3 regions of the Marinibacterium sp. SX1 genome follow, and region 2 is predicted to be linked to each of the others. Evidence: riboswitches for the same ligand, from Rfam matches in the RefSeq annotation. Region 2 holds a riboswitch; each other region holds the start of a gene.
The links. Region 2 has a riboswitch for cobalamin ahead of ACK3BB_RS11675 (DUF4198 domain-containing protein). Riboswitches for the same ligand answer to the same signal wherever they lie in the genome.
Positions count from the first base shown of each region.

Region 1: linked by a shared signal. The riboswitch ahead of nrdH (glutaredoxin-like protein NrdH) and the one ahead of ACK3BB_RS11675 (DUF4198 domain-containing protein) in region 2 are both predicted to bind cobalamin.
Region 3: linked by a shared signal. The riboswitch ahead of ACK3BB_RS05465 (ABC transporter ATP-binding protein) and the one ahead of ACK3BB_RS11675 (DUF4198 domain-containing protein) in region 2 are both predicted to bind cobalamin.

Region 1 is NZ_CP177148.1:87,683-94,742, forward strand. Features, by position in the region: gene nrdE (class 1b ribonucleoside-diphosphate reductase subunit alpha) at 1-1,831, opposite strand, end outside; gene nrdI (class Ib ribonucleoside-diphosphate reductase assembly flavoprotein NrdI) at 1,813-2,229, opposite strand; gene nrdH (glutaredoxin-like protein NrdH) at 2,234-2,455, opposite strand; cobalamin riboswitch at 2,562-2,774, opposite strand; gene ACK3BB_RS24845 (ABC transporter substrate-binding protein) at 3,199-4,704, shown strand; gene ACK3BB_RS24850 (ABC transporter permease) at 4,701-5,630, shown strand; gene ACK3BB_RS24855 (ABC transporter permease) at 5,627-6,445, shown strand; gene ACK3BB_RS24860 (ATP-binding cassette domain-containing protein) at 6,442-7,060, shown strand, end outside.
Region 2 is NZ_CP177144.1:2,601,173-2,608,232, reverse strand. Features, by position in the region: gene metH (methionine synthase) at 1-964, opposite strand, end outside; gene ACK3BB_RS11680 (homocysteine S-methyltransferase family protein) at 961-2,010, opposite strand; cobalamin riboswitch at 2,232-2,452, shown strand; gene ACK3BB_RS11675 (DUF4198 domain-containing protein) at 2,597-3,406, shown strand; gene cbiM (cobalt transporter CbiM) at 3,413-4,033, shown strand; gene ACK3BB_RS11665 (cobalt ABC transporter permease) at 4,030-4,653, shown strand; gene cbiQ (cobalt ECF transporter T component CbiQ) at 4,655-5,473, shown strand; gene ACK3BB_RS11655 (energy-coupling factor ABC transporter ATP-binding protein) at 5,464-6,114, shown strand; gene ACK3BB_RS11650 (flavin-containing monooxygenase) at 6,542-7,060, opposite strand, start outside.
Region 3 is NZ_CP177144.1:1,201,827-1,208,886, reverse strand. Features, by position in the region: gene ACK3BB_RS05485 (molybdopterin cofactor-binding domain-containing protein) at 1-991, opposite strand, end outside; gene ACK3BB_RS05480 ((2Fe-2S)-binding protein) at 988-1,455, opposite strand; gene ACK3BB_RS05475 (FecCD family ABC transporter permease) at 1,878-2,924, opposite strand; gene ACK3BB_RS05470 (ABC transporter substrate-binding protein) at 2,921-3,856, opposite strand; gene ACK3BB_RS05465 (ABC transporter ATP-binding protein) at 3,875-4,729, opposite strand; cobalamin riboswitch at 4,839-5,045, opposite strand; gene ACK3BB_RS05460 (hypothetical protein) at 5,363-7,060, opposite strand, start outside.

The DNA.
Region 1 (7,060 bases), on a different replicon from region 2:
CGACCTTGGACACGATCGGGTGGATCGACGAGGTCGAGTTGTTGATATAGCTGATCGACCCGGTCGGCGGCACCGCCTGAAGGTTCCGGTTGTAAAGCCCGTCCTTCATCACCGCCGCGCGCAGGGCCGCCCAGTCGTCGCGCGTGGGTAGGATGATGCCGAAGCGTTCGAAAAGCGCCTTCACCGTCTCGGTCTCGGGCAGCCAGTCGCGGGTCGTGTACTTGTCGAAGAACGTCCCGTCGGCATAGGCCGAATCCGCGAACCCCTTGAACGTCTGCCCCTTTTCACGCGCCAGGGCGTTCGAGGCCCGGATCGCGTGATAGGCCACGGCGGCGAAATAGACGCCGGTGAACTCGATCCCCTCGGGCGATCCGTAATGGATATGTTCCCGCGCCAGGAACCCGTGCAGGTTCATCTGGCCCAGCCCCACCGCATGCGCCTCGTCATTGCCGCGCCGCACCGAGGGCACGCTGTCGATGGCCGACATCTCGGACACGGCGGTCAGTGCGCGCAGGGCGGTCTCCACGGTCGCACCGAAATCCGGCCCGTCCATCGTCGCCGCGATGTTCAGCGAGCCCAGGTTGCACGAGATGTCCGTGCCCAGATGGCTGTAGCTGAGATCCTCGTCGAACTCGGACGCCTCGTTCACCTGCAGGATCTCGGAACACAGGTTCGACATGGCAATCCGCCCCGCGATCGGGTTGGCGCGGTTCACCGTGTCTTCGAACATGATGTAGGGATAGCCGCTTTCGAACTGGATCTCGGCCAGCGTCTGGAAGAACGCCCGCGCGTTGATCTTCTTCTTGCGGATCCGCTTGTCGTCGACCATCTCGTCGTATTTCTCGGTCACCGCGATGTCCGAGAACGGCACGCCATAGACCTTTTCCACGTCATGCGGCGAGAACAGGTACATGTCCTCGTTTTTCTTGGCGAGCTCAAAGGTCACATCCGGGATCACCACGCCGAGGCTCAGCGTCTTGATGCGGATCTTCTCGTCGGCATTCTCGCGCTTGGTGTCGAGGAACCGCAGGATGTCCGGGTGGTGGGCGTTCAGGTACACCGCCCCGGCGCCCTGACGCGCACCCAGCTGGTTGGCATAGGAAAAGCTGTCTTCGAGCAGTTTCATCACCGGGATCACGCCCGAGGATTGGTTCTCGATCCCCTTGATGGGGGCGCCGTGCTCGCGGATGTTGGTCAGCATCAGGGCCACGCCGCCGCCGCGTTTGCTGAGCTGCAGGGCCGAGTTGATGCCCCGCCCGATGCTCTCCATGTTGTCTTCCAGCCGCAGCAGGAAACACGAGATCAGCTCGCCGCGCGAGGCCTTGCCGGCGTTCAGGAAGGTCGGCGTGGCGGGCTGGAAGCGGCCGGAGATGATCTCTTCCATGTAGGCCATCGCCTGCGCCTCGTCGCCGCGCGCCAGTGCGAGCGAGACCATGACGACACGGTCTTCATAGCGTTCGAGATAGCGCTGCCCGTCGCGGGTCTTGAGCGTGTAGGAGGTGTAATACTTGAACGCGCCGAGGAAGGTCGGGAAGCGGAACTTGCGGGCATAGGCCGCGTCCCAGATCTTGCGCTGGAAGTTGCGCGAGTACTGGTCAAGGACCTCGGCCTCGTAATAGCCCTCTTCGACCAGGTAACCGAGCTTTTCGTCCAGCGAATGGAAGAACACGGTGTTCTGGTTCACGTGCTGCAGGAAATACTGCCGCGCGGCCATGCGGTCGGCGTCGAACCGGATGCGCCCCTCGTCGTCGTAGAGGTTCAGCATGGCGTTGAGCGCGTGGTAGTCGAGCCCCGACGCCGATGCGTCGTCCTTCAGGCCGTGGTCAAGCATTGCGTCCTCCAGAACGTCTGCAATCCCGCACGCAGGCGGGTGATGTCGGTGTCGGTACCGGCCAGCTCGAACCGGTACAGCATGGGCACGTCGCACTTGCGGGCAATGACCTCGCCCGCAAGCCCGTAGGTGGCGCCGAAATTGCGGTTGCCGCCGGCGATGACCCCGCGCAGCAGGCGGCGGCGGGCCGGATCGTTGAGGAACTGGATCACCTGTTTCGCCACCGCGCCGCGGCCCTGGCCGTCGGCATAGGTGGGCGTGATCAGCACAAAGGGGTCGGCAGGGGCGGGCATCGGGTCGCCCTCGTCCAGGGGGATCCGGTCGGCCGGCAGGCCAAGCGCCTGCACGAACCGCGCCGTGTTCCCCGACCGCGAGGAATAATAGACCAGCCCGCCCAAGGGATCAGGCCAGCCGGCCGATCAGGTCGGGGCGGAACCCGGCCCAGTGGTCTTCGCCGGCGATCACGACGGGCGCCTGGCGATAGCCCAGCTCGGTCACGCGGGTCATCGCGGCATCGTCCTGGGTCAGGTCGATGACCTCGAAATCGAGGCCCCGTGCTTCGAGCGCGCGCGTGGTGGCCGTGCACTGAACGCAGGCCGGTTTCGAATAGACGGTGATGGTCATCCCATGTCCCTTCTGGGCCGGCTCGGGGCACGGGGGACACGCAAGGCAACGGCAAGCCCGGGGCCGGCCGTCCTGTCACGCATCCCGCGGCCCTCCGCCGACGGTCGTCGTTGTCCTCGCCCTGGCAGGTTTCCTGACTTGCGGCTCGGCGCTCGGCTGGCCTTCCCGGGGGGTGCCGGTGGCATGTCAGCGTCGCTTGCCGCTTACAGTTGCGGGGGCAGTACCGGCTTGGGCTGTCCGGACCTGATCCATCGGGCCGCACCGGTTTCCCTCTTAGCCCGAGACGTGAATCACGGGCACCAAAGCAACTCTATATTGGGGTTTGCGGGGTGGGGATGTCAATATGTAGTTGTCGGTGAATGGGCCGTCCCGTGGCCCTATCGCCTGATCTGCGGCAATGGTGCTCACGCCGCCGATGCAAGGCATGGCCCGGCCCGGGGCCGTGTCCGGCCGGGCCGGCAGGCTGCCCGAATGCGCGAAGCAGGCGCGGGATGCAACCCTTTCCGGCCGCGTGGAACCGGCGAAAGCCATGGCGCGCGGAATGACCGCGGGGAAAGCCGGCGGAACGGGCATCGGGGGGAATTGACCCGGTTTTGCCGGACCAGTAAGAGATACGTTATAACATATCATCACAGGCCCGCGAGGTGTCCCCGTGGTTGCCGGTTCCAGGGCCGGCCCATCCGGCGCCAGCCCCGCCAATCCCCTTGCCCCGTTCCCCGGGGCCGTCGAAAAGGACACGCCCCATGATCCGATCGCTCCTGGCCACAAGCGCCGCCCTTGCCCTGCTGGCCGGCCCGCTGACCGCCCAGCCCGACGACACGCTCGACGTGGTCGCCCAGTTCGAGATCCAGTCGCCCGAACCCTCGACCAGCGGTTACATCTTCACCCGCATGGGCATCGCCGAAACCCTGGTGAACGCCGATTCCCAGGGCAACCTGACCCCCGGCCTGGCCACCGGCTGGCAGGTGTCAGCAGACGGGCTGACCTGGTCCTTCACATTGCGCGACGGGGTTGTCTTTCACGACGGCACGCCGATGACCGCCGACACCGTGCTGAACGCGCTGGAGATCGCCCGCGCCAAGCCCGGCCCGCTGAACGACCTGCCGATCACCGGCATCGCGGCGGGCGACGGCACGATCGACGTCACCCTGTCCGAACCGCTGGCCGCCTTCCCGGCCTACCTGGCCTATTTCCGCTACCAGATCCTGGCGCCGGACTCCTACGGCCCAGATGGCGCGGGCGTGGCGGTGATCGGCACCGGGCCCTATCGGATCACCGCGATGGAGCCGCCGCTCAGCCTGGATGCCACGGCATTCGACGGCTATTGGGGCGCCGCGCCGCATATCGCCGACGTGACCTATTCGGGGGTCAGCCGGGTCGAGACCCGCGCGTTGATGGCGGAATCGGGCGAGGCAGAGTTCGTCTTCGGCCTCGACCCGGCCAGCGTCACGCGGCTGGGCCGGCTGGACGATGTCGAGGTGCTGTCGGTTGCCATCCCCCGCACGCTGCTGATCAAGGTGAATGCCGGCCATCCCTTCCTGTCCGAGCCCGAGGCCCGCAAGGCGCTGAGCCTGGCCATCGACCGGGCCGGGATTGCCCGGGCCGTGCTGCGCTATCCCGAAGGGGCCGACCAGCTGTTCCCGCCGTCCATCGCCGGCTGGCACAACGATGAGATGGCGCCGCTGGCCTTCGACCCCGAAGCGGCCCGCGCCCTGCTGGCCGACCTGGGCTGGACCCCGGGCGCCGACGGAATCCTGACCCGCGATGGCCAGCCCTTTGCCCTGACCCTGACCACCTATCCCGACCGGCCCGAGCTGCCGCTGGTTTCGGCCGTGCTGGAACAGCAGTTCCGCGACATCGGCGTGGCACTGACGATCAACACGACCAATTCCTCGGAAATCCCGGCCGGCCACCAGGACGGCTCGCTGGACCTGGGCCTGATCGCGCGGAATTTCTCGCTGATCCCCGATCCGATCGGCACGGTGCTGGGCGATTACGTCGGCAATGGCGACTGGGGAGCGATGAACTGGCAGAACGAGGATTTCACCACGCTGGTCGGCGCCATCGCCCGCGGAGACGGGGGCGACGCCGACAAGGCCGCGGCGGCCGCCATCCTGCAGGCCGACCTGCCGATCATTCCCATCGCCTGGTACCAGCAGACGCTGGCCGTGACCGACCGCATCGACGGCGCAACCATCGACCCGTTCGAACGCAGCTTTGGCCTGCAGGACATCCGGTGGGCGGAATGAACACCCTTGTGTCGCGCCTGGTGCAGGCGCTGATGGTCGCGGTCCTGATCGGCACCGCCACCTTTGTCATGATGCGCAGCCTGCCCGGAGATGCCGCCTGGCGCATCGCCGCCGGGCGGTATGGCTATGATCATGTCGATGCCGCCTCGGCCGATGCCGTGCGCACAGAGCTGGGGCTGGACGGCCCGGCGCTGCCTGCGCTGCTCAGCTGGCTGGGTGACCTGGCCCGGCTGGATTTCGGCACCTCGCTGGTCACTGGCCAGCCGGTGATGGGAGAGATCGCGCACCAGCTGGGCGCCTCGGCGGCGCTGGCCCTCGTGGCGGTCCTGCTGTCGCTGCTGATCGGTCCGCCCCTGGGCATCCTGGCCGGCCTGCGGCCCGGCGGGGTGCTGGACCGGGCGCTGCTGGTCACTTCGACCGGGCTGAAGGCCATACCGCTTTTCCTGATGGCCCTGGTGCTGATCGTCATCGTTGCCGTGCAGCTGCGCTGGCTGCCCGCCGCCGGCCATGGCGAGGCCCGCCATTTCATCCTGCCGTCGCTGACGCTGGCCCTTGGGCTGGCGGCCGTCAACGCGCGGATCACCCGCGATGCCATGGCCCGGATCGCCGGCATGCCGTTCTGGCGGTTCTCGCAATGGAAGGGTCTGACCGAGCGCCAGACCCTGATGCGCCACGGGCTGCGCAACGTGTCGGTGCCGCTGATCACCTATCTCGGCCTGCAATTCGTCACGCTGGTCGAAGGCGTCATCGTCATCGAATCCGTCTTCGGCTGGCCCGGGATCGGCCATGCGCTGGTCCATGCGATCTTTTCGCGCGATGTGCCGATGGTGCAGGGCACGGCGCTGGTGCTGGGGCTGGGTTTTGTGCTGGTCAACGCGGTCATCGACCTGGCCGTGCGGCGCCTTGATCCGAGGGCGGCAGCATGAGCGCGCTGGATCTTGCGCCGACCCGCGCGCCCGGCCTGCCGGTCACTCGCCTGATCGGGGCGGGGCTGGTGCTGCTGGTCGCGGCCTTTGCCCTGCTGGGGCCGCTGCTCATCCCCGGCGATCCGTTCCGGCAATCGCTGCTCGACGCGCTGTCGGGTCCCGGGGCTGGGGCGCCGCTGGGTCATGACCACCTGGGCCGCTCGGTCTTTCACCGCCTGGCCCATGCCCTGCGCCTGTCGCCTCTGATCGCCCTGGCCGCCGTCCTGACCGCCGGCGCTGCCGGGCTGGTGCTGGGCACGCTGGCCGCCGCGAGGGGCGGCTGGACCGATCGCATCCTGTCGACGCTGGCCGATGCCCTGCTGGCGCTGCCGGGCCTGCTGCTGGTACTGATCGTGCTGGCCATGGTGCCGGGCACGGCGCTTGGCTTCTGGGCCGGGCTGTCGCTGGTGCTCTGGGTCGAGTTCTTCCGCCTGACCCGCGCGGCCACCCGCGAAACGCTGGCTTCGCCGGCGGTGCAGGCCTCGCGCCTGCTGGGCTTTCGCGCGGCCTATATATTTCGCGTCCATGTCTGGCCGGAGATCGCGCCGATGATGCTGACTGCCGCGGCCTTTGGCACGGCCACGGCGATCATGGCCATTGCCGCGCTGGGGTTTGTCCATGTTGGCATGCGCGCGCCGACGCCCGAACTGGGCCTGATGATGGTCGAGCTGCTGCCCTATTGGCGCGAGGCCCCGCTGGCCCTGCTGTCGCCCGTCATCGCCACATTTGCCCTTCTGCTGGGCCTCACCCTTCTGGCCGGGAGCCGCGAGACATGAGCCTTTTGAAAGCCGAGGACATTTCCGTCCGCGACGGGGCCCACACGCTGCTGTCGCCGCTGTCGCTGCATCTGGATCCCGGCGAGCCGCTGGTGATCCTGGGCGAAACCGGTTCGGGCAAGAGCCTGATGGCGCAGGCGATCATGGGCATTCTGCCCGACGGGCTGGCCGCCAAGGGCCGCGTGGCCATCGGCCAGCGCGTGCTGAGCGCCGCCGCGCCCGAGGGGTTTCGCGGGCTCTGGGGGCGCGAGATCGGCGTGCTGCCGCAGGAACCCTGGCTGTCGCTCGATCCGCTGATGCGGGCGCGGGGGCAGGTAGCCGAAACCCATGCCCTGGTGCGCGGCCTGCCCGCCGCCGAGGCGCGCCAGCGCGCGGTGGCCGACCTGAATGACCTGGGCCTGGCCGGGGCGGCGGCGCGCTATCCGCATGAATTGTCGGGTGGCATGGCGCAACGCGTGGCGATTGCCGCAGCGCGGGCCGGCGGCGCCCGGATCGTGATCGCCGACGAGCCGACCAAGGGGCTGGATGCCTCGCGCCGCGACGACGTGGCCAGGCTGCTGCTGGACGAAATGGGCCAAACCGGCGGCCTCCTGGTCATCACCCACGACCTGGCCC
Region 2 (7,060 bases):
AGGCCAGGTCGCGGACCTTTTCCTTGCGGCCCTCGCCCCGGAAGCGTTCGGCAATGTCCAGCAGCCGTTCGGTGGCCGTGCCGCCCGCCTTGGGCTGGCGGTTCAGGACGACGTCTTCGCAGGCCTCGCGCAGGTCGGCATCGATCTGGTCATAGACGGCCAGTTGCCCGGCGTTGACGATGCCCATGTCCATGCCCGCCGAAATGGCGTGATACAGGAACACCGCGTGCATCGCCTCGCGCACCGGTTCGTTGCCCCGGAACGAGAACGACAGGTTCGAAACCCCGCCCGAGATGTGGCAATGCGGCAGGTTCGCCCGGATCCAGCGGGTGGCCTCGATGAAATCGACGCCGTAATTGTCGTGTTCCTCGATCCCCGTGGCCACGGCAAAGATGTTGGGGTCAAAGATGATGTCCTCGGGCGGAAAGCCCACCTCTTCGGTGAGGATCCTGTAGGCCCGGGCACAGATTTCCGTCTTGCGGGCAAAGGTGTCGGCCTGGCCGTCCTCGTCGAAGGCCATGACCACAACCGCCGCGCCATAGGCCAGGCAGAGGCCGGCGTGATGGCGAAACGCCTCTTCGCCTTCCTTCAGCGAGATCGAGTTGACCACCGGCTTGCCCTGCACGCATTGCAGCCCGGCCTCGATGACCTCCCACTTGGAACTGTCGATCATGATCGGCACGCGGGCGATGTCGGGCTCGGCGGCGACGAGGTTGAGGAAATCGATCATCGCCTGTTTGGAATCGATCAGGCCCTCATCCATGTTGATGTCGATGATCTGGGCGCCGTTGGCCACCTGGTCGCGGGCCACGTCCAGGGCGGTGGCATAGTCGCGGTTGGTGATCAGCTTGCGGAACTTGGCGGATCCGGTGACGTTCGTGCGCTCGCCGACGTTGACGAAGGGAATGTCGCTGGTCAGGACAAAGGGTTCCAGGCCGGACAGGCGGAGCAGATGATCGCTCATGCGAGGGTCTCCCGTTTGATCTGGCGCGGGGCGTGCGGGGCAACGGCCTCGGCAATGGCGCGGATATGGTCGGGCGTGGTGCCGCAGCAGCCGCCGACCACGTTGACCAGCTTTTCCCGGGCGAAGATTTCCACCTGCTTGGCAGTGTCCTCGGGGCCTTCGTCATAGGCGCCGAAGGCATTGGGCAGGCCGGCATTGGGATAGGCGCAGATCAGGCTGTCGGCGACCCCGGCGAGTTCGGACAGGTGCGGGCGCATGGCCGAGGCGCCCAGCGCGCAGTTCAACCCGACGGTCAGCGGCCGGGCATGGCGCACCGAGTGCCAGAAGGCGGTCGGCGTCTGGCCCGACAGCGTGCGGCCCGACGCATCGGTGATCGTGCCGGAAATCATCACCGGCAGGCGCGTGCCATGTTCGGCAAAGGCCTCGAAACAGGCAAAGACGGCGGCCTTGGCGTTGAGCGTGTCAAAGATCGTTTCGATCAGGATCAGGTCGGCCCCGCCTTCGATCAGCCCGCGGATCTGCTGGCCATAGGCCAGGCGCAGGTCGTCGAAGGTCACGGCGCGATAGCCCGGGTCGTTCACGTCGGGGCTGATCGAGGCCGTCCGGTTGGTCGGCCCCACGGCTCCGGCCACCCAGCGGGGCTTGCCGTCTTCGGCCGTGGCCCGGTCCAGCGCCTTGCGGGCGATGCGGGCGCCGGCGACGTTCAGGTCATGCACCGCGTCTTCCATGCCGTAATCGGCCTGGGCGATGGTGGTCGAGGAAAAGGTGTTGGTTTCGACGATGTCCGCCCCGGCCATGACGAAATCATAGTGGATCTGTTCGATCACCTCGGGCTGGGTCAGCGACAGCAGGTCGTTGTTGCCTTTCTGGGGATGGTCGGAATGGTGCGGACAGGGCTTGTTGCCATGGCCGTGGAAATCGTCTTCGCCCAGGCCCAGCGTCTGGATCTGCGTGCCCATGGCGCCGTCGAGGATCAGGATGCGATCCTGGGCCGCGCGGGTGAGATCGGCAAAAGCCGGTGAGGCGGGAAGCGTGAAGGCATGCATGGATGGGGCTCGCGAGTTTGATCGCGCCCTCTTTACCGCGCGTGGGGAACTGAGGGCAAATTCATAATGGGAAAGAAGAATATGAGCCTCAGTCATGAAGATGCCCCGCATTTCGATGGATCGCCCAATGCGCTTGCAGGGCATGGCCGGGCGGCGCGGGACAGGGGCCGGACCGCGCCACACGGCCGGATTTGCCGATTGACAGCTGCGCGGGTTTCCTGCCAAGCGTGACGGCGACCGGTTCCGGGGCCTTTCGGGGGCCCGGAGGAAAGAGGGAATGCAGTGCGGCGCCAGGGGCCTTTGCCCGGACGCGCCAAGTCTGCAACTGCCCCCGCAACTGTAAGCGGCGAGCGCGGCTGACATGCCACTGGAGCAATCCGGGAAGGCCAGACCGGCGCCACGACCCGCAAGTCAGGAGACCTGCCGGACAAGCGCCTTTGGGAAAAGGCGTTCCCACCGGACGCCGGGGTGCGCGTCTGGCCTGTGGCGGCGCATGGCTTGCGCGCCGCTCAACGGGTCTGCCGCCCTTGTCGTCCTGACAGCAATTGCGCCGGGTGTGGCGCAAGTCGACAAGGATGAAGACCACATGAGACAGACCCTGCTGACCGCGGTGGCCGCCTCTGCCCTGGCCGCGATGGTGCCGTTTCTGGCCCCCGGCGCCGCCCGGGCCCATTTCCTGCTGGAATACACGACCGACACGATGATCGACCGGCCCGGCGATGTGCCGGTCAAGCTGATCTTCTGGCATCCGATGACCGTCGGCCATGTCATGGACCTGGCGATGCCCGAAGAATTCTACATGATCCACAACGGCGAAAAGACCGACCTCAAGGGCTCGCTGGAGCCGGTCGACTTCACGGGCGGCGAGAACACCGGGGCGGCCTTCAGGGGCGTGGTGCCGGTCAAACGCTCGGGCGATTACGTCCTGGTGACGGTGCCGGTGCCCTATTACGAGGAATCCGAGGATATCTATATCCAGCAGCTGACCAAGGCCTTCCTCAACCGCAACGAGCTGCCGACCGACTGGATGGAGCCCGTGGGCCTGCCGACCGAGATCGTGCCGCTGAACAAGCCCTACAACGTGCTGGCCGGGTCGACCTTCACGGGCCGGGTCCTGGCCGATGGCGCGCCGGTCGCCGGCGCCGAGATCGAGATCGAATACATGGCCGCCGAACCCGACATGGAGAGCGCCTCCGCCTCCGCGCCCGTCGTTGCCCCGCCGCCGGGTGGCGCGGTGGTCGCGGTGTCGGATGCCAACGGCTATTTCACCTTCGGCATCCCGAAAGCCGGATACTGGGGCTTTGCCGCCCTGGGCACGGGCCCCGCGACCGAGCACGACGGCAAGGAGCTGAGCCAGGACGCGGTGATCTGGATCCGCGCCTGGGACCTGGAGTAACCGGCCATGCACATCGTCGATGGCGCCCTGTCCAACCCCGTTGTCATCGGTGGCGCGATTGCCGCCGTGGGCGGGGTGGCCATGGGCCTGCGGTCGCTGACACTCGAACGCATCCCGGCCACGGGCATGCTGTCGGCCAGTTTCTTCGTGGCCTCGCTGATCCACGTGCCGATCGGGCCATCGTCGGTGCACCTGATCCTCAACGGCCTGGCCGGGCTGGTGCTGGGCTGGGCGGCCTTTCCCGCCCTCTTTGTCGGCCTGTTGCTGCAGACCGTGTTCTTCGGCTTTGGCGGGCTGACCGTGCTGGGCGTCAACACCGTCAACATCGCCCTGCCCGCGGTGCTGGTCGGGCTGGTGCTGGGCCGGCTGGTCGCCCGGGGCAGCCCGCTGTCCGGAGCGATCTGGGGCGGCATCGGCGGGGCGCTGGCCATTGCCGGCACCACGGCCATGGTCGCCCTGTCGCTGGCCCTGTCGGGCGATGAATTCCTGCCCGCCGCCCGGCTGGTCTTTTTGGCCCACCTGCCCGTCATGGTCATCGAAGGCCTGCTGACCGGCTGCGCCGTGCTGCTGGCGCGCAAGGTCAAGCCCGAGCTGTTCACCACGTTCAACGGAGCCGCCGCCCGATGACCCGCCTGCCCCGCCTGCTGATCCCCATGACCCTCGTGGCGCTCTGTGCCGTGCCGCTGCCGGCGCTGGCGCACAAGGTCATTGCCGCGGTCTTTCCCTCGGGCACGGCTATCGAAGGCGAGATCGGCTTCTCCAACGGCGTGATGGCCGCCGGCGAAGAGGTCGTGGTGACCGGGCCGGACGGGGCCGAGCTGGGCCGGGTGATCACCGATGACGACGGGTTCTTCCTGTTCGAACCGGCCCTGCCCGTGGCCCATACCTTTCGGGCCGACCTGGGCGCGGGCCACGTGGCCGACGTGACCATGCCCGCCGACGAGGTCGCGGCGATCCTGGGCAAGGCCCCGGCCGCTGCCGCATCGACCCCGGCGGCCTCCGCCGACACCCCCGCCACAGGCGCACCCGTCGCTCCGGCCGGCACCCCCGCCGTGGTCACGCTGAGCGATGCGGACCGGGCGGCCATCGCCGCCGCCGTGCGCGACGAGATCCGCCCCCTGCGCCGCGAGATCGCGGCCTATCGCGAACACAACGACCTGCAATCCATCCTGGGCGGCATCGGCTATATCCTGGGCATCTTCGGCCTGGGCTTCTATGTCGCCGCGCGGCGCCGGCTGGGGGGCTGAGATGGCCCATGTGCTGACCCGGCCCGAAACCACCCTGCGGGCGGGCACCACCGGGCCGGACCGCGGCCCGCTCGACCGGATCGACCCGCGCCTGCGGATCTGCGCGGCCCTGGGCTTTGGCATCGTGACCGTCGGCCTGTCGACCCTGCCCGCCCTGGCCGCCGCCCTTGGCCTGGCCCTGGTGCTGCTGCGCCTGTCGCACCTGCCCCCGCGCCGCACGCTTCGGCGCATGGCGATGATGGACGGGTTCATCCTGTTCATGCTCGCGCTGCTGCCCTTCACCGTGCCGGGCGAGCCGATGTTCACGGTGTTCGGCCTGACCGCCTCGTGGCAGGGCCTGCTGCGCGCGGTCGAGATCGGGCTGACGGCCAATGCCGTGATCCTGGCGCTGATGTCGCTGGTCGGCGCGATGGAACCGGTCACGCTGGGCCATGCGCTGCACCGGCTGCGCTGCCCCGAAACGCTGGTGCACCTGCTGATGTTCACCATCCGCTACATCGAGGTCCTGCGCGAGGAATACCTGCGCCTGCGCGCGGCGATGAAGGTGCGCGGGTTCCGGCCCGGAACCAACTGGCATACCTACCGCAGCTTCGGCTACCTTGTGGGCATGATGCTGGTGCGCGCGATCGAACGGTCGGAACGGATATTGGACGCGATGAAATGCCGGGGCTTTGCCGGGCGCATCGTGCTGTTGCAGGACTTCTCGCTGTCGCGCCGCGACCATGTCTTTGCCGCGCTCTGCGCGGGGGCGGCGCTGGCGCTGGTCGGGCTGGATGCGGGTATCGGTTCGGGTGTTGGTTCGGGCGTCACATGGCGCTGATCGAGCTCGACGACCTGCATTTCGCCTATCCCGGCCAGGCGCCGGTGCTCAACGGCGCGTCGCTGCGGCTGGAGGCCGGGCAGCGGCTGTCGGTGCACGGGCCCAACGGGGCGGGCAAGTCGACCCTCTTCCGCATCATCCTGGGCCTGCAGAAACCCGATGCCGGCCGGGTGACAGTGATGGGCCGCGACCGGCGGGCCGAGGCCGATTTCCACGAGGTCCGCCGGCGGGTCGGGCTGGTGTTCCAGGATCCCGACGATCAGCTGTTCTGCCCGACGGTGGCCGAAGACGTGGCCTTCGGGCCGCTCAACCTGGGCCGCACGCGCGACGAGGCGCTGGCCATCGTCGACCGGACCCTGGCCGATCTGGGCCTGATGCACCTGCGCGACCGCATCACCCACAAGCTGTCGGGCGGGGAAAAGCGGCTGGTCACGCTGGCCACGGTTCTGGCGATGGACCCCGAGGTGCTGTTGCTGGACGAGCCGACCAACGCGCTGGACACGGCCAACGAGGCCCGCCTGCGCGAGATCCTGGCCGCGCTGCCCCAGGCCATCCTGCTGGTCAGCCACAACCCCGATTTCCGCGCCGCGATCGCGCCCGACACGCTGCACCTCGCCGAGGGCCGGCTGGTCCCGGGCTGAGCTGTTCCGCCGGCGCCAACCATCGGCGGAGCACCCATCACCCGCCCCGGTGCGCCCGGTGCCCATAACCGAAGAAACAAGTTGCCCCGCCCAGGGTGCCGGTTGGTCCCGATGCGACAGGGCCGGCATCCAGGGTCCACCAGGTGCGTGTCGCGCGCCTGTCGCCCGCCACGCGATTGCCCGGTCCCAGCCTCCCGGGCAGCAGGTGCCCACCACGCGCAACCTGCGGTCCATAGCCCATCGCGGGTTTCCGGTTGCCGACATCCGTTGCCAGCCAAGCCGTTGCCGTTGGAGGCTGCCCGACCGGTTCACGCAGTTGCCGTTCGCCGCAGACCGCAGCCCTCAACACGTTGCCTGAAGCCCGTAGCCCGTGGCTCGTAGCCCGCAGCCCGTAGCCCGTAGCCCGTAGCCCGTAGCCCGTAGCCCGTCAGGCGTGTTCCATCGCCGGTTCGAACACAAGATCGGCATAGCCATCACCGGCCGCGGCTTCGCAGGCCTCGCGGTACTTGTGGAACCCGCCGACATACATCGTCAGCCCCTCGGGTTTGCCCTTGACGTTGGACCCGACCCACCAGGTCTTGGCCTTGCGCACCAGCGAATGCTCGGCCAGCGCGCGCACCTCGTCCATCCAGCGCTCTTCGGCTGCCGGGGTGACCTCGGCCGTGGCCTGGCCGGTGGCCTGCATGTGGCCGATCAGCCCGGCGATCCAGTCGACATCGTTCTCGGCAATGGTGATCAGGTTGGCCAGCGCCGCCGGCCCGTTCGGCCCGCTGGTCGCGAACATGTTGGGAAAGCCCTCGACCATCATGCCCAGGTACGAACTGGGCCCGCCCTGCCACTTGTCGCGCAACCGGCGCCCGCCGCGCCCGCGCACGTCGAAGGCCAGCAGCGCACCGGTCAGCGCGTCATAGCCCGTGGCCAGGATCAGCATGTCGAGCTCGACCTC
Region 3 (7,060 bases), 1.4 Mb from region 2:
CCAGCCGTTCGGCAAAGGCCTCGGTCGAGAAATCCGCGGGCACGGCGCGCCAGGTTTCGGGCAGCTCGCCCTCGCCGGCCGGGCGCCAGGCCACGTCGGCCGCCTCGACGGCCATGCGCGCGGTCCACCAGCGTTCGGCCACCACGGCCACGGCGCCGGGCAGGACATGCACCGACGCCACCCCGGGCCGGGCGCTGATCTCGTCGAGGTTGCGGACCTCGTCGGCCACCAGGCCCAGGCGCGGCGCGTGCTGGACCGCGGCATGCAGCATGCCCTCGACCTGCACGTCCATGGCATATTCGGCCTTGCCGGTCGATTTCTCGTAGACATCCAGCCGGGCCACCGGCTGGCGGATCCAGCGGAAATCGGCCGGATCGCGCAGGGCCACCGTTTCGGGATCGGGCACGGGCAGATCAAAGGCCGCCTCGGCCAGCGCGCCATAGGCCGTGCGCCGGCCGCTGGATGCATGCACGACATGGCCCGGCTCGGTCGTCAGCTCGGCCGCCGGCACGCCGAAATCGGTGGCCGCCGCCTCGATCAGCATGGCCCGGGCCAGGGCGCCCAGCCGGCGCATCGTGTCATAGCTGGTGCGCACGGACATCGACCCGCCGGTGATCCGCATGGCCCCGTTGACCACCAGGTAATCGCCGCCCGCCGGGGCGTTGTCGACGACAAAGCTGGCCGGATCGGCGTCCAGCTCTTCGCCCACGATCTGGGCCATGGCGGTAAAGATGCCCTGGCCGCCTTCGACGAAGGGGCTGAGCAGGCGCACGCTGTTGTCGGGCCGGATTTCCAGGAAGGCCGGCACCCGGGTGCCCGGGGCCATGGCCGCCTGGGCCCGGGCCCGGCCGACGGGCAGGCCGAAGCCCAGGACCAGCGCGCCCGATGTCGCGCCGATGGCCCCGCGCAGGAAGCCCCGGCGCGAGATGTTGACCGGGTTGCCGCGCGGCAGATCCCCGGCGCCGTCGATGAAGGGTCTCTGTCCGGTCACAGCGTGGTTCCTTCCTCGTCGATGCCGGCCAGGTCGCGCACGGCGGCCTTGATGGCGTTGTAGGTCCCGCAGCGGCAGAGGTTGACCATCGCATAGCGGATGTCCTCGTCCGTGGGCTGGGGCGTGTCCTTCAGCAGCGAGGTCGCGGCCATGACCTGGCCCGACTGGCAATAGCCGCATTGGGGCACCTGGTGTTCGACCCATTTCTCGACCACGCGCTGGCCGACCGGGTCGGCCTCGATGGCTTCGATCGTGGTGATCTCCGAGCCTTCGACGACCTCGACGGGCGTGACGCAGGACCGGGTGACATAGCCGTCGACCAGCACAGAACAGCCACCGCACTGGGCCACGCCACAGCCGTACTTGGTGCCGGTCATGCCCAGGTTGTCGCGCAGGACCCACAGGAGCGGCGTGTCCGGTTCCACCTCGATGTCACGGGTTTCGCCGTTGATATTCAGTTTCATGGAGACCTCCGGAAGCTGGATGCGGGGCGATGGCCCCGGGGCCGGGCGGGCGCCCGGCGATCATGTATCTTGCCCGGTCAAGGCTAAGGCATTCCGGCGGCGGGTATTATGGCCGCCAGGAATATAACGGTCATGCGGGATCGGCATAAATCCCGGGTTGGCCCCACGGCGTATGTCGCCGGGGGTGCCGTGGCCCGGCATGTGTCAGGCACGGAGCGGTCGGCCAGTCGTCAGGCCAGTCGTCGGGCCATTTGTGCGGCGACGGACCGCCGCGCCGCGGCATCCGTGTCGCAGGAAGGCCACGGCCCCAAGGATACAGGATGCCGCCCCGTTCCGATAGCTTTTTGCCGACCCGGCCCGCTCTCGGCCACGGCCCGCTCCCGGCCCCGATCCGACGGGCGCCGCGAGCGGACCGGCGCCGCTCAACCCCGGCGGCGCAGCAGCCAGACGAAGAACGCCCCGCCGACCAGCCCGGTGACAATGCCGATGGGCAGGTCATCGGGGGCCATGACCGTCCGCGCGGCGATATCGGCCCAGACCAGGAAGATCGCTCCGATCAGGGCCGAGAACGGCAGCACCCGGGCGTGATCGCCGCCCACCAGGATGCGCACGATATGCGGGATCATCAGGCCGACAAACCCGATGATGCCCGAAAAGGCCACCATGCACCCGGTCAGCAGCGCACCCACGAAAAACACCGTCAGGCGGAACCGCGCCACGGGAATGCCCAGGGTCGCAGCCGTCTCGTCGCCCATCGTCATGGCGTTCAGCCGCCGCACATGGGACATCAGCCAGGCCCCGCACCCGGCCAGCACCAAAGCGGGATAGGCCAGCTGATCCCACTGGGCCAGCCCCAGCCCGCCAAGCATCCAGAAGACCACCGTATGGGTAGCCCGGGGATCTCCGAGAAAGATCAGCAGGTTGGCGCAGGACATCACGATGAAGGACACGGCCACCCCGGCCAACACCAGCCGGTCGGCCGAGGTCGAGCGGGTGACGCTGGAAATGCCCAGCACCAGCAGCGCGGTGGTCATCGCCCCGCCAAAGGCCAGAAGGGGCACGGTCAGCAGGCCGATGAACAGCCCGGTGTGCAACAGCGCCAGGATCGCACCAAAGGCCCCGCCGGCCGAGATGCCCAGCAGGTGCGGATCGGCCAGCGGATTGCGCGTGACCGATTGCAGGCTGGCGCCCACCAGCGACAGCCCCGCGCCCACCATCGCCGCCAGCAGGGCGCGCGGCAGGCGGATGTCCCAGACGATGGCCGCCTGGCCGGTGGTCCAGCCGGCCTCGACCAGCCCGGGCAGCAGCCGGTCGGCCACCACGCCCCAGACCGTGCCCAGCGGCACCGCCACGGCCCCCACGCTGACCGCCACCGAGATCGACAGGGCCAGCGCGGCCAGCCCCAGGAACGTCAGCGACGGCAGGACAATGGCCCGGCGCGCGGGGATCGGGACGGCGTGATCGCTCATTCGGCCCGAAAGCCTTCGGCCAGCTTGCGCACGGCCCGGATGTTGCGCGGGCCAGGGGTGGCCTCGACATATTCCAGCACGACAAACCGGTCATTCTTGACCGCGTCCAGGTCGGCAAAGGCCGGCGTTTCCATCATGAAGGCGCGTTTCTGTTCGGCCGTGACCTCGCCGTAATTGACGATCACGATGACCTCGGGATTGCGCGCGACCACCTCTTCCCAGCCGATGGTCGCCCAGCTTTTCTCGAAATCATTCATGATGTTGGTGCCTCCCGCCGCTTCGATCAGCGCGTTGGGCATGGCATAGCGCCCGGCGGTGAAAGGCGTTTCCTCGCCGCTGTCATAGACGAAAACACGCGGCGCGTGGTCCAGCGCCGGCAGCTCGGCCAGGTAGGCCGCCAGCTCTGCCCTGTAGCCATCGACCAGCGCCTGCGCCCGGTCCGGCACGCCGAAAATCGCGCCGAGGTTCAGCAGGTCGTTGTACATGTCGTCCATGCTGGCCGCGGGCTTGTCCATGATATGGGTGCAACTTTCGGTCAGCTCGTAGACCTGGATGCCGAAGGGGGCCAGCGTCTCGGGCGTGACCTCGCCGCCGACACGCATGCCGTAGTTCCAGCCGGCAAAGTAGAAATCGGCCCCGGCGCCGACCAGCACCTCCTTGGACGGGTATTTCTCGGCCAGTTCGGGCAGCGCGCCGATGCCCGCGCGCATGTCCTCGTCGATCTTGTTCCAGCCGTTGATGCCGGTAAAGCCGACCATGCGGTCGGTCAGATCCAGGGCCAGCATCATCTCGGTCAGGTTGACGTCGTTCGACACGGCGGCGGCGGGCGGCGCGTCAAAGGTGACCTGGCGGTCGCAGCTCTGGACGGTGACGGGGTCGGCCAGGGCCGGCGCGGCGGCACAGAGCGCCAGCGTGGTGATCAGGTGTTTCATGGATCGGGTCTTTCGCAATCAGAGATGGAAGGTCAGGTGGGCTTTGCCACCCGGGTCGAGCGACCGGCGCTGCACGCGCACGCCGAAGGCCCGGGCGATCAGGTCTTCGGTCAGCACGGTGTCGGGCCGGCCACAGGCCAGCATCCGGCCGCCGGCCAGCAGCAGCACCTCGTCGGCCAGGTCGGCCGCCAGGTTGATGTCATGCAGGCTGGTCACGATGGTCGGGCCCAGGCCGCGCAGCAGCGCCAGCAGTTCCAGCTGGTGGCGGATGTCGAGATGGTTGGTCGGCTCGTCCAGGATCAGCAGGCGCGGTTCCTGGGCCAGGGCCCGGGCGACCATGACCCGCTGCCGTTCGCCACCCGAGAGCGATCCGAACAGGCGGTGGGTAAAGGCCGCCAGGCCCAGCCGGGCCAGCACGTCGCGGACGATGGCCGCATCCCTCTCGCCGCCGCTGGCGCTGGCCGACAGGTGCGGCGTGCGGCCCAGGGCCACGATCTCCCCCACGGTCAGGGCGAAATCGGTCGGCTGTTCCTGCAGCACGACGGCCACCGACCGGGCGACCTGGCGCGCCGATTGCGCCCAGATGTCACCCCCGTCCAGAAGCACCCGGCCCGCCCGGGGGCGCAGGTAACGATAGAGCAGGCGCAGAAGCGTCGACTTGCCCGCGCCGTTGGGCCCGATGACGGCCAGGATGCGCCCGGCCCCGATCTCGAAGCTGGTCGGCTGCAACAGGGTCAGCCCGCGTTTCGGCCCCCAGGTCAGGCCCTCGGCCCGCAGGGCGGCGGCCTCAGGGGCGGGGCGGGGTGAGGAGCCGGGCGGGGCGCCGGGCGACACGGGGCCCGGGCCGGGTGGTCGGGGGATTGTTTGGGTCATGATCGTTGCGCCCTCCGCGCGACCGCGGGGAGAGCCGGATATCCATCACACCTGTCGGCTGTCGCCGTCTTGCCATGTCGGACCTCCTGCCGGGGCACCCCGCCCGGTCAAAGTTGATGTCACGATGGCAGGTCTCCTGACTTGCGGGTCACGGCTTGCCCGAGCCTTCCCGGCCATGGCTGGCCAGTGGGTCTCTCGGGGTCGCTCGCCGCCTACAGTTGCGGGGGCAGTCACGGATTTGGCCCGGGGGCCGCACCGTATTCCCTTTTCATCCCGGAAAAGCACTCCCCGGGAAACCATCGCCGGCACTAGACCGGGCGGCAGCGGAATGGTCAAGCGCCAAGCGGTGGCGCCTCGCCCCCGCCCACCGACAGGCGCGCACCGCCCGGCCAGGGGCCGGGGACGTGCAAGCGATCTGGGCGGCAGGGCACGGGCTGGCATGGTGGTGGGAATCTCGCGGCTCAAAATGATATGTTATAACGTAACACTTATCTTGCCGAAATGGCCGGGTCAATTCCCCTTTGACTGTCCCCCGCGCCTTCTCCTGCCCGCCCCATCGGCCATTCGCCATCGCCATGCCGGCCAAGGCGTCAGCGGACCCCGCATGGGGGCCCGCTGGCCGTTTCATTCGGATCAGAACGGCATGTTCCAGCGCAGCGCGCCGCCGTAATCGCGTTCATTGCCCGTCAGGTGCCCAAAGGCCGACAGGTCGAACGACCCGCCCCCGGCGGCCAGGATGGTCACCCCGGCCGACAGGTCGAACTGCGTGCTGTCGATCTCGCTGCGCCAGTCGAACGGAGCCACCCCGCTCGACGCCCCGGCCAGCCGCGCGCTTGCGTCAAAGGACGTGTTGCCCAGGAATTGGGTCACCGCCAGCACGGCATTGGGCCGGATCTCGGTGCCCCGTGCCGTCACAAAGCTGCCCCCGACCTCCAGCCCCGGGCGCAGGTAGGCAAAGGTCTCGGCCGCCGTATCGATGGCCAGCGCCGTGCCCGACCCGCTCTCGGTGTAGGAACTCTCGCCGAAATGGGCGAGCCCCAGGTCCATCCGCGGCTTGAGGAACCAGCCGCCCTGGTCGAACGTATAGCCCGCGCGCAGCTGGGCGCCCGACACCCATTGGTCCTGGTCACCGCTGGCCACATCGGCCCCGGCCACCCGCCGGTTGTCGAAACGGCCATGGCCCGCATGGATCGCCGCGCCGAATTCCCAGCGGTCGACGAACCGCTTGACCGACAGCCCGCCGGAAAAGGTATCACCCTCGCTGGTCGCACCGGTATCGGTCGTCAGGCTGGTGGAATCGTAGGCCAGCGCCCCGCCCAGGGCGAGACCGTTGTCGAGCAGCATCTGCCCCCCGGCCGTGATCCGCAGCCCGTCCTGGTCAAAGCCCGAGGCGCCGCCGGTGGCATCGCGTTCGAACCGGTTGACCCCCAGGGTCACATAGGCGCATTGGCCGTCCTCGGCCCAGACATTGCCCTGGCCCTCGTGCGGACAGCTGAACAGCCCGTCGGCAAAGCGCAGCGTGCGGTAGAGCCGGGCAACGCCGTTGCTGGTGGCCAGCTCCGGGCTGAGCCCGTTCATCGCCACGGCGTAATCCTCGTGGCTGGCCACTTCGATCAGGGTCTGGGCCAGGCCGTCTTCCAGCTCGCCCTGCTGGTAGAGCGCGTTGAAATAGCTGGTCAGCCCGCCCTGGTTACCGTTCAGCGCGGCCAGCAGGGTGTCGTTGGCGTAGTCGACCTCGTAGCTCAGGGTCAGCTCGGTGTCGGACGCCGCGGCCAGCTGATAGCGCGCAACGACCGAGGGAACGAGTTCGAGTCCCGAAGCATCCACCCCGCCGGCAGCCTCGATGATGGTCAGCGTCTGCACCCCGTTCGGATGCTCGCTGGCCTTCAGCACGTTGATTTCCAGCGCGCCGTGCAGCTCGGCCCGACCATCGACACGCAGCAGGTCGGTGTCGACGCTGGCCATGTCCACGTCAAAGCTGAGCGTGCCCGCGTTATGCAGGAAATTGCCGGTGATCCGCGTGCCCGACAGGGTCCCTTGCCGGCCGACATAGACCTGGCCCCAGTTGCGCAGCCGCGCCACGTCGAGGATCTCGCCGGCGTTCACCACGCCGCCGGCCAGGTTGTCGACCCGGATCGTTGCCGGCGCCCGTGCATCGACCGCCGCGGCCGAGGCATCGGCCGTGGCGGATGCGTCCGGCGTGACATAGGTGCCCAGGATATCCCCGGTGACCGTGCCGGTGTTGTCCAGCGTCAGCGTGCCGCCCCCGAAGGAATGGATGGCCACGCCGCTGACCGCGCTGATCGTGCCGGCATTTGTCAGCGTGCTGTT